3 regions of the Streptomyces cinereospinus genome follow, and region 1 is predicted to be linked to each of the others. Evidence: riboswitches for the same ligand, from Rfam matches in the RefSeq annotation. Region 1 holds a riboswitch; each other region holds the start of a gene.
The links. A riboswitch is a leader RNA that binds a small molecule or an ion and turns the genes downstream of it on or off. The one in region 1 is predicted to bind cobalamin.
Positions count from the first base shown of each region.

Region 2: it holds a riboswitch for cobalamin, as region 1 does, so the genes downstream of both, ACFF45_RS32025 (ABC transporter substrate-binding protein) here and ACFF45_RS28240 (cobalamin biosynthesis protein) in region 1, are expected to answer to the same signal.
Region 3: it holds a riboswitch for cobalamin, as region 1 does, so the genes downstream of both, ACFF45_RS04065 (energy-coupling factor ABC transporter permease) here and ACFF45_RS28240 (cobalamin biosynthesis protein) in region 1, are expected to answer to the same signal.

Region 1 covers NZ_JBHMCY010000070.1:29,632-33,154, reverse strand. Annotated here, with positions in the region: gene ACFF45_RS28250 (inorganic phosphate transporter) at 1-619, shown strand, start outside; gene ACFF45_RS28245 (hypothetical protein) at 694-915, shown strand; cobalamin riboswitch at 1,089-1,230, shown strand; gene ACFF45_RS28240 (cobalamin biosynthesis protein) at 1,333-2,283, shown strand; gene ACFF45_RS28235 (cobyric acid synthase) at 2,280-3,523, shown strand, end outside.
Region 2 covers NZ_JBHMCY010000095.1:13,490-17,012, reverse strand. Annotated here, with positions in the region: gene ACFF45_RS32030 (FecCD family ABC transporter permease) at 1-255, opposite strand, end outside; gene ACFF45_RS32025 (ABC transporter substrate-binding protein) at 252-1,274, opposite strand; cobalamin riboswitch at 1,303-1,486, opposite strand; gene ACFF45_RS32020 (class I SAM-dependent methyltransferase) at 1,539-2,288, opposite strand; gene ACFF45_RS32015 (MDR family MFS transporter) at 2,257-3,523, opposite strand, start outside.
Region 3 covers NZ_JBHMCY010000005.1:110,038-113,560, forward strand. Annotated here, with positions in the region: gene ACFF45_RS04060 (energy-coupling factor ABC transporter substrate-binding protein) at 1-262, opposite strand, end outside; gene ACFF45_RS04065 (energy-coupling factor ABC transporter permease) at 259-1,050, opposite strand; cobalamin riboswitch at 1,085-1,267, opposite strand; gene ACFF45_RS04070 (hypothetical protein) at 2,272-2,574, shown strand; gene ACFF45_RS04075 (tetratricopeptide repeat protein) at 2,571-3,523, shown strand, end outside.

The sequences.
Region 1 (3,523 bases):
CACCCTCGCCCCGGACTCCGACCCGCCCCTGTGGGTCGTCCTCTCCGCCGGCGTCGCCATCGCGCTCGGCACCTACCTCGGCGGCTGGCGCATCATCCGCACCATGGGCAAGGGCCTGACCGACCTCCGGCCGCAGCAGGGCTTCGCCGCCCAGACCAGCGCCGCGACGGTCATCCTGGCCTCCTCCCACCTCGGCTTCTCCCTCTCCACCACGCACTCGGTCTCCGGCGCGGTGATGGGCGCGGGCCTGGGCCGCAAGGGCGGCGTGGTCCGCTGGTCGACGGCGACCCGGATGTTCGTCGCCTGGGGCCTCACTCTCCCGGCCGCCGCGCTGGTCGGCGCGGTCGCCGAGTGGGTGACCGGCTTCGGCGCCTGGGGCACCGCCGCGGTGGCCGTCTTCCTGGTCGCCTCCAGCGCCGCGATCTGGAAGCTCTCGCGCCGTGAGGTCGTGGACCACACGAACGTCAACGACACGGACGAGGAGCCGGCCGGCGTCGTGACGACCGCGATGGCCGCGGTGACCCCGCCTCCGGCCGGCCCGCCGGCGGACGACCTCACCGCCGCGCTGCCCGCGCAGAAGACGACCGCCGAGCCGGCGCCCTCCCAGGCCACGGTCTGAGCACCCCGCTCGCCCGAGCACCCGGTTACCGGTCATCCGGTACTGAGCATCCGGTTACTGAAGGAAGCAGCAGCATGAAGATCGACTGGGCGGCGCTCGGCTCCGTCTTCGGGGTCAGCCTCGTGGCCACGGTGGCCCTGGTGGGCCTGTTCACCCTCGGCATCGCCGGCCTGTCGCGGCGCGAGCGCGCCGCGGAGCGGGGCGGCTCGGCCGCCCTGGCCGTGACCGGCGCCTGCGCCGCGTTCGCGGGCTGCGCGGCGGCGGTGGCGTACGGGATCTACCTGATCGTGGCCTGACGGCCGGACCGCGCGAGCGAGCGCCCTGACACGCGGCCCCCGGCGGGGGGACCGGGCAGGGCGCGCCGTCGTGCGCCGGCGGGCGCGGCGCACGACGCGGACGAGACGGGTGTCGCCCGTGTGGTGTGGGCCTCAGCACACTGCCCCGTCGCAGGTCAACGGCGAGTTGACGGCCGTTCGGGCCCCATGGTGGACTTCCGGGGCCATGTACGGCGGCAGGAGAGGAAGCCCGGTGTGAATCCGGCGCGGTCCCGCCACTGTGACCGGGGAGGAAACGCCCCGGGAGCCAGGAACTCTCACCGCCGGTCTCGTCGAACCAGGGCGTGGACACCCTGAGTGAGGACATAACGCGATGCTCGGCTGCCCAGTGAGGTCCTGCACCAGGTCCCTGCCCGACCGCTCGGCCGGCTGAGCCGCATGCGTGCCGACCGCGTCTTCGCGTACGGCGCCGCCGCCGGACTCCTCGGCGACCTGCTCCTCGGCGATCCGCGCCGCGGGCACCCGGTCGCCGCGTTCGGGCGGGCCGCCGCGGCCGTGGAACGCCGGCTGTGGCGCGACCACCGCGGGTGGGGGGCGCTGCACGCCGCCGTGTGCGCCGGTGGCGCCGTCGCGCTGGGCGCCGCCGCCCACCGGGCCGTACGGTCCTCCCCCGCCGCCTCCGTCGCGCTGACCGGCGTCGCCACCTGGGCCGTCGTCGGCGGGACCTCGCTCGCCCGGGAGGCCCGGGCCGTCGGGCGGGCCCTGGAGAGCGGGGACGTCGCGGGGGCGCGGGCCCGGCTGCCGCACCTGTGCGGGCGGGATCCGCAGGCGCTGGACGCGGACGGGATCGCGCGCGCGGTGGTCGAGTCCGTCGCGGAGAACACCTCCGACGCCCTGGTGGGCGCCCTGGTGTGGGGAGCCGTGGGGGGCGTGCCGGGGCTGCTGGGGTTCCGGGCCGTGAACACGCTGGACGCGATGGTGGGGCACAAGTCGCCCGCGTACCGCCGCTACGGGTGGGCTTCGGCCCGCCTCGACGACGTCGCCGGATGGCCGGGGGCCCGGCTGACCGCCGCGCTCGCCGTGCTGGCGGGCGGCGACGCGCGGGGGGCCGTACGGGCCTGGCGGAGTGACGCCGCGCGGCATCCGAGTCCCAACGCCGGGCCGGTGGAGGCGTCGTTCGCGGGGGCGTTGGGGGTACGGCTCGGGGGGACGTTGTCGTATGCGGGCCGCATCGAGCACCGGCCCGTGCTGAACGGTGGGGGGCGTGCGGTGGAAGTCGGCGACATCGAGCGGGCCGTCCGGTTGTCCCGGCGGGTCGGCTGGCTGGCGTTCGGGGTGAGCGCGGCGGGTGCGCTGCTGCGCGGGCGGCTGTCGGGGAGGCACGCGTGACCGGCCGTGGGCTGCTCGTCGCCGGCACCACCTCCGACGCCGGCAAGAGTGTCGTCACCGCCGGGATCTGCCGGTGGCTGGTGCGCCAGGGGGTGCGGGTCGCGCCCTTCAAGGCGCAGAACATGTCGCTCAACTCGTTCGTCACCCGCGAGGGCGCCGAGATCGGGCGGGCGCAGGCCATGCAGGCGCAGGCGTGCCGGGTGGAGCCCACCGCGCTGATGAACCCCGTGCTGCTCAAGCCGGGCGGGGAGCGAAGCAGCCAGGTGGTGCTGCTCGGCAAGCCGGTGGGCGAGCTGAGCGCGCGCGGCTACCACGGTGGGCGGCAGCAGGCGCTGCTGGGCACCGTGCTGGAGTGCCTGGCCGAACTGCGGGGCACGTATGACGCGGTGATCTGTGAGGGGGCCGGTTCTCCCGCCGAGATCAATCTGCGGCGGACCGACATCGTGAACATGGGGATCGCGCGCAACGCGCGGCTGCCCGTGCTCGTGGTCGGCGACATCGACCGCGGGGGCGTCTTCGCCTCCTTCTTCGGGACCGTCGCCCTGCTCTCCCCCGAGGACCAGGCGCTCGTCGCCGGGTTCCTGGTCAACAAGTTCCGGGGGGACGTCTCGCTGCTGGAGCCCGGCCTCGGCATGCTGCACGGGCTCACCGGGCGGCGGACGTACGGCGTGCTGCCCTTCCGGCACGGCCTCGGCATCGACGAGGAGGACGGGATGGCCGTCTCCCTGCGCGGGGCGGTCCGGGAGTCGGGCGCCACCCCGCCCGTCGGTGCGGACGTGCTGCGCGTCGCGGTCTGCGCGGTTCCCCTGATGTCCAACTTCACCGACGTGGACGCCCTGGCCGCCGAGCCGGGTGTCGTCGTGCGGTTCGTGGACCGGCCGGAGGAGCTGGCCGACGCGGATCTCGTCGTGCTGCCGGGGACCCGGGGGACGGTCCGGGCCCTGGAGTGGCTGCGGGAGCGGGGACTGGCGGACGCCGTGCTCCGCAGAGCCGCGCAGGGGCGCCCGGTCCTCGGCATCTGCGGTGGCTTCCAGATCCTCGGCGAGCACATCGAGGACGAGGTCGAGAGCCGGCGCGGGCGCGTCGACGGGCTCGGGCTGCTGCCCGTACGGGTGCGGTTCGCCCGCGAGAAGACCCTCGCCCGGCCCGCCGGGGAAGCCCTCGGCGAGCCCGTAGAGGGCTACGAGATCCACCACGGGGTCGCCGACGTCCACGGCGGCGAGGCGTTCCTCACCGACGG
Region 2 (3,523 bases), on a different contig from region 1:
CAGCACGATGGTCGCGCGGGCCCGCGACCAGTCGGGGGTCACCCAGTCGGCGCCCAGCGCGTGCGTCACGATGCCCCACACCTGGCCGGGCGGCACCTGCACCGAGCCGATCGCGAGGCCGGCCGTGGCGGAGACCACGAGCAGCACGGCGAGCACGAGCAGCGTCCCGGCCACGGTGCCGCGGCGCGCGCCGCGTCCGTCCGGTGCCCGTCGTGCTGCCCGCCCGGCGGGTGCCCCGGTCGCGGTCCGGGTCACCGGAAGCTCTCGGGGTGCAGTCCGCGGGCGAGGTCCTCGACCGCGTACGCCGAGCGGACGCCGACCAGGGTGGCGGTCAGCGGCAGGACGACGAACCGCCGGTTCTTCACGGCCGGTACGTCCGCGAGGGCGGGCTGGGCGAGCAGGAACTCCTTCTTCTGCTCGACGCTGCCGGCCCCGGTGTAGTCGTAGACGGCGATGACCTCCGGCCTGCGTTCGACGACCTGCTCCCAGGAGACGTCGCCGAAGACGTCGTCGAGGTCGGCGAAGACGTTCCGGCCGCCGGCCAGCCGGATCAGCTCGGTGCCCAGGCTCTTGCCGCCCGCGGTGAAGGCGGTCTTGTCCCCGCTGTCGTAGACGAACACGGGCACCTCGGGCTCGTCCCGCACGGCGCCGGCGGCCCTGCCGACCCGGCCCCGGAGGTCGGCGACGAGCCGGTCGGCCCGGCCGGTCACGCCGAAGATGCGGCCGACGGTGCGGATCTCGTCGTAGGTGTCCTCCATCGTCACCCGCTTCTCGCCGCAGTACTCGCGGTTGAGATGGGTGTCGATGCCGGCGTCGGCGAACGCCTCGCGGGAGCGGCCCTCGTTCTCGGCGAAGGCACTGCCGTAGCCGCCGTAGACGAGGTCGGGTCCGGTGTCCAGGACGGTCTCGAAGGACGGCTCCTTCTGCGCCAGTTCGGGGATCGCCTCGAAGTCCTCGCGCAGTCCGGGCAGGACGGCCGAGTCGGGGAAGGCGGTGCCGACCATGCGGTCCCTCAGCCCGAGGGCGAGCATGAGTTCCGCCGGGTGCTGGTGGATGGTGACCACCCGGGACGGCGGCCGGTCGTACGTCGTGCGCACACCGCAGTTGTCGACGGTGACGGGGAAGCCCTTGAGCGACGGCGCCGGCGCCTTCTCGTCCCGGGCGGCGTCGCCGGACGAGACGCAGCCGGCGGTGAGCAGCGCCGCCGACAGGGCGAGCGCCGCCGCGGCGCGCAGCGGCCGGCGCGTACGGGCAGGGGGTAACAACCGTGACACGTAGAGCCTCCTGGAGTCCGCGCTCCTCGGAACGGGCCCGCGACAGGGCAGTGTCCTGACTCCCGGATCGACGTTCCCCCTGCCTTCCCGCGCGGTCGGCGCAGTGGCATGTCGAGGGGTGCACTCCCCGGTCACAGTGGCGGGACCGTGCCGGATTCGCACCGGCTTCCTGGTTCCCGTCGCGGCGATGACCCAGTGATAGTACGTGCCTTTGAGTGAGGAGTGACAGGGCGTGCGCTCCCGGCCGCCCGCCTCCGCCTGCCGTCAGGTCTCCCGGACGGCCCGCAGGACGAGGCGTTCGGCGTTCTCGTCGTACGGGCGGCCGTCGAAGCCGCCGAAGACCTCCACCCGGCCGAACCCCGCCTGCTCGGCCATCTCCCGCAGCTCCACCGCGCTGTACACGAACCACACCAGTGTGGCGCGGGTGACCCGGTCGCCCCGCACCAGCACCCAGTCGCTGCGCAGCCGCGCCCAGTCGTCGAGCACGGTGTCGGTCTGCACCAGCAGGTCGTCGCCGCGCCGCACCACCTTGGGCGGGGTGACCCTGCGCGCCAGCAGTTCCTTGCCCGCGAGGTCCAGGACGAGGGTGCCGCCGGGTGCCAGGCAGGTGTGCATGGTGCGCAGCACGCGCGCGTTGTCGGCGGGGTCCTCGAAGTACCCGAAGGACGTGAACATGTTGAGGACGACGTCGAAGCCGCCCGGTGCCGTGTAGGCGCGTGCGTCGGCCCGCACATAGGTGACGTGCGCGCCGGCGTCGGCCGACCGTTCGCGCGCCCGGTCCAGCATGGCCGGGCTGAGGTCCACCCCGGTCACGTCGTGGCCGCGTCGGGCGAGCGGCACGGTGAAGACCCCGGGACCGCAGCACAGGTCCAGCACCCGTGCGCCGGGCGGGAAGGAGAGCAGGGGGGAGGTGCGCAGCAGGTCCTCGGCCTGGGCGTGACGCTGTTCGGAGAAGAGGAAGTCGTGGAACTCCGTCCAGAAGTCATCGTCCTGGAACCCGCCCGTTCGTGTCATGCGGCGTCAGTGCTCCTTCGTCGGGACCGTGAGGGCCGGGCCGTCGCGTGGTACGGCGGTACAAGATCAGCAGCAGCGGGGGGAGCAGGAGGCACTGGGCGGCGGCCAGCAGCCAGAACCAGCCGGTGTTCCCGGCCTGTTCGCCCAGCCGGTACAGCTGCCCGCCCAGCACACCGCTCGCGCAGGCGCCGAGCCCCGCGGCCAGGCGTTGCCGGCCGAAGACCTGGGCGTCGGAGCAGCGGCTGCGGCGCAGCGCCTCCAGGTCGTTCTTGAGGAACAGCACGATGTCGCCGAGCGTGATCAGCGCTCCCCCGGCCAGCAGTGCCGCCCGGGTGCCGATCGCCAGCACGGCCAGCCCGGCGGCCAGGCCCGTGAATCCGGCCGTGAGGGCCACGGCGTACGGCAGGCGCCGGATCCACTGGGCCGCGAGCGGCTGGACGACGATGACCAGCGTGAAGCAGAGCAGCAGCACCAGGCTGTAGAACCCGCTGGAGGCCCGGTCGACGGCGTAGACCGCCAGGTAGTGCTGGAAGTGGAAGTAGAGGTAGAAGGCGAGCGCGTTGGCGGCGAACGGCAGCGCCGCCGGCCCGGCGAGCAGGCCCCGCCCCGGCGCCCGCGCCCCCGGCTCCGGCTGGGGCTCCGGCTGGGGCTGGGGCTGGGGCTTCGCCTCGGGGAGCCGGGCGTGGCCCGCGGTGACCAGGACGAACAGCGCGGTGACGGCGACGAACAGCCGGCCGGGTGAGGACAGCACGAACGGCCCGGCGATCAGCGGGCCCACGGCCATGCCCGCGTTGAGCGCCGCGTTGCCCGCCGACAGGAACGCCGGGCGGTGCTCGTCGTCCACGCCGTGCACCAGGTACGCCTTGTTGGCCGGCAGGTACAGGGCCGCGCCGCAGCAGGTCAGGACCAGCGCGCCGACCGCCAGGGGCGGCCAGCGCAGGGCCAGCAGCAGGCCGACGAACCCGGCCGTGCGCACGACGAGGGCCGCCAGCATGGTGCGGCGCAGCCCGATCCGGTCGGCGAGGGCCCCGCCGACGACGCCGCCGGAGAACTGCACGAGTGACGCCACCGCCAGGACGACACCGACCGTGCCGAGCCCCATGCCGAGCCGTTCGTGCAGGAACACCGACATGAACGGCAGGACCATGAAGCTGCCGAGCGGGATCAGGAACGAGCTGAGCAGCAGGAAGCGCGGCGGACCGCCGAGCGTGGACAGCGCGGCCCGCAGGCCGGTG
Region 3 (3,523 bases), on a different contig from region 1:
AGTAGTAGGCGAGCGCGCCCGCGCCCACCGCCGCCTGGAGGGCGAACAGACCGGACTCGATCTCCCCGGAGGGCGGCTCGTACAGCGGCGAGAACCACGGCTCGTAGTCCGGGTCCAGTTCGGTGATCGCCGTCTCCGCCTCGGTGTCGGAGCCGGTGAACGGCTTCTCCTTGTGGTCGCCGAGCCCCAGCACCAGCGGCAGCACGGCCAGGGCGGCGACGGCGGACACCAGCAGCAGGTTGATCTTCGTGCCGCGCTTCATCGGGCCACCGCCTCGGTGCCGGTTCCGTCCGTGCCGGTGCCCTCGGTGCCCTCGGTGCCGGTTCCGTCCGTGCCGGTTCCGTCCGTGCCCGGTCCCCCCGTGCCGGTGCCCTCCGGGTCGGGCTTCCGGCCGGGCAGTACGCCCAGCCGGCTCAGCTCACCCTTGCTGGACTGCACGAGCAGCCGCATCACCAGCACCGTGAGCAGCCCCTCGCTCACCGCGAGCGGGATCTGCGTGACCGCGAAGACGGCGCCGAACGTGCCGAGCGCGCCGAGGAATCCGCTGCCGGGGTCGGGGAAGGCGAGCGCCAGCTGGACGCTGGTGACGCAGTAGGTGGACAGGTCGGCGACGAACGCGCCGCAGAACACGGCGACCATCAGCGGCACGTCGAACCGCCGCAGCAGCCGGTAGGTCCCGTACCCGGCCCAGGGGCCGGCGATCGCCATCGAGAAGACGTTGGCGCCCAGGGTGGTCAGCCCGCCGTGGGCCAGCAGCAGCGCCTGGAACAGCAGGGTGATGGTGCCCAGCACCGCCATCACCGGCGGCCGGAACAGGATGGCGCCCAGGCCCGTGCCGGTGGGATGCGAGCAGCTCCCGGTCACGGACGGCAGCTTCAGCGCCGACAGGACGAAGGTGAAGGCGCCCGAGGCGCCGAGGAGCAGGGTGCTCTCGGGATGCTCCCTGACCTCACGGGTGAGGGACCGTACTCCGTGGACGACGAACGGCGCGGACGCGGCACCCCAGGCGATCGCGTGCGCCGGAGGCAGAAAACCCTCGGCTATGTGCATGGCTCGAACAGACCCTCTCCAGCACCTCGTGGATGGTGTACATCGCGCCTCGGCCGGTCTCCTGGCTGACGGGTGACACCGCCCGTGCTCCGCCTTCCCGGGTCCGAGGACCCAGTGGCTGCCCGTGAGGGCCGGAGCCGGACTTCCCGATCACAGTGGCGAGGGCCGCACCGGCATCACACCGGATTTCCCGTTCACCAAGGCGTGGTGACAGTAGTGCGCCCGCGGGGGTGGTGACAAGCGGCGCATCGGGGCGCGAACGCGCTGGTCACACGGCGCACCCGGCGGACGCCCCGTGTTTCCGGGCCCCGCAGCGGCGGCCCTCCACCGGCCCACGGCGGCGAAGTCGCTCCCGCCGGGCCGCCGCCGGGCCGCCGCGGTCCCCCACTCGGTGCACATCGGTTCGTACAGGGGGAGTGAAGGATGGACCACCCGACGTACACCCACCCGTGCCGTCGCGACCGCCCGGCCCGCCGCCCCGCCTCCGGCGCCGCGACCCGCCGGCCGTCGCCCTCGGCAACGCCTCCCTGCTGGGCGTCGGCCACCTGCTGACCGGGCGCCGCGGACTCGCCGCCACCGCGGCGCCGGGTACGGCCGTACCCGCCTGGGCGCTCGCCTCCACCGCCTGGTGGGGCCGCGAGACGGCCGCCCTGGTCCGGTGGGCGGCGGTGGTCGCCCACGGCTGGTTCGTGGCGAGCCGCGGCACTGCCCGCGCCGCCTCGCGCGGGCGGCGCCCGGTGGCGCTCGGCGTCACCCGGCCGGTGCTGCCGGCGGCCGGGCTGCCGCGGTACGACGCCGCGCGCATCGCGGAGAGCGTCGGCGAGGCCCGCGACCGGGGCGACTGCGCCGGGTTGTGCGACGCGCAGGACGGGGTCCGGGCCGGGCATCGCCTGGCCGACGCCCCGTCGGGCGCCCGGGGCGACGAGGCGGTCGAGGACGGCCGGCGGCTGGAGACGGCCGGCGTCCTGCTGGACAGCGGACCGCGCGGCGACACCGAGGCGTCGGAGAAGGGCTTCGGCATCCTCGCCGAGGTGCTCCCCGAGCCCGGCAACGAACGCACCGCCCGCGCCGTCCTGGACGGATTCCTCGCCAAGGCCTGCCCACCGACAGCCCCCGCGGCCGGGTGGCTGGTGGGGAGGTCACGGCGTCCCCGGGAACGCGGGCACCGGACCGGCTCCGGTGGGAGGATGGAGTCCGCCGATTCGCCTGAGGGGGTTTCACATGAGTCGGACCGTGCGTTGGCTGCTGCTGGCCGTGGGGTCGCTGGCGGTGTTCGGGCTGTGCGTGTGGCTGGGGGACGTGCTGCTGCCCTGGGACCGGCCGGAGCGGATCGGCGCGGGCGCGGGAGCCGGTGCGGTCCTCGCGGCGGTGCTGGTGGCGTGGGGCTCGTCCGTGATCAACTCCACTCCTCCGCCCCCGTCCCCGGGGGCGGGCGGCCATACGGTGTCCGGTGAGCGGTCGGTGGCCACGGGGGACAACTCGGGGATCATCGTGACCGGGGACAACGGCAACGTCCAGCGGTGAGCGCGGAACGGATGCCCTCGTCCGCCTCCGGCGGCCGGGCCGCGGCCGCGGGCAGCAACCCGGGCGTGATAGCGACCGGCGACGACGCCCGGATCGAGCAGCGGTTCGTGGTGCTGCCGCCGGACGCCGTGGGGCCTGCGGTCGACGGCGCGGCCGTCGCGAAGCTGAACAACCTGCCCGCGTACGACAGCGCGGTGTTCGAGGGCCGGGACGACGAACTGCGGGCCCTGGCCTCCGTGCCGTCGGCGGGGACGGGCGTGGTGGCGCAGAGCGTGCGCGGGCTGGGCGGGGTGGGCAAGTCCACGCTGGTGCTCCACCACGCGCGGGCGTTCCTCTCCGCCGGCTCCGGCCCGGTGTGGTGGATCGACGCGGAGACCCCGGCCGGCATCGTGGCGGGACTGGCGGGACTGGCCACCGCCCTGCACCCGGCGCACGCGGCCCTGCCCCTGGAGGAGGCCGCGGAATGGGCGCTGGCGTGGCTCCAGGGCCGCTCGGGCTGGCTGGTGGTCCTGGACAACGCCGAGGACCCCGCCGACCTGTCGCCCTACCTCGGCCGGCTGACCACCGGCCAGGTCGTGATCACCACCCGGCGCGACCTGCCCTGGCGCGACCTCGCCGCACCCCTGTGCCTGGACACCCTCACCCCGGACGCCGCCGTGGCCGTCCTGGAGGGCATCACCGGCCGCGGCCGGGCCGACGACGGCGCGTTCGAGGAACTGGCCGAGGAACTGGGCTGCCTGCCCCTGGCACTGCAACAGGCCGGCGCCTACCTGGCCCAGACCCGCACCTCGGCGGGCGACTACCTGAGGGAACTCCGCCGGGACCCGGCCGGCATCCTCGCCGCCACGCCTCCCGGCGACGCCCAGCAGCGCACCGTGGCGCAGGTGTGGAGCGTCACGCTCCGGGCCGTGGAGGAGGCCGACCCGCACGCGGTGCACCTGCTGGGCAT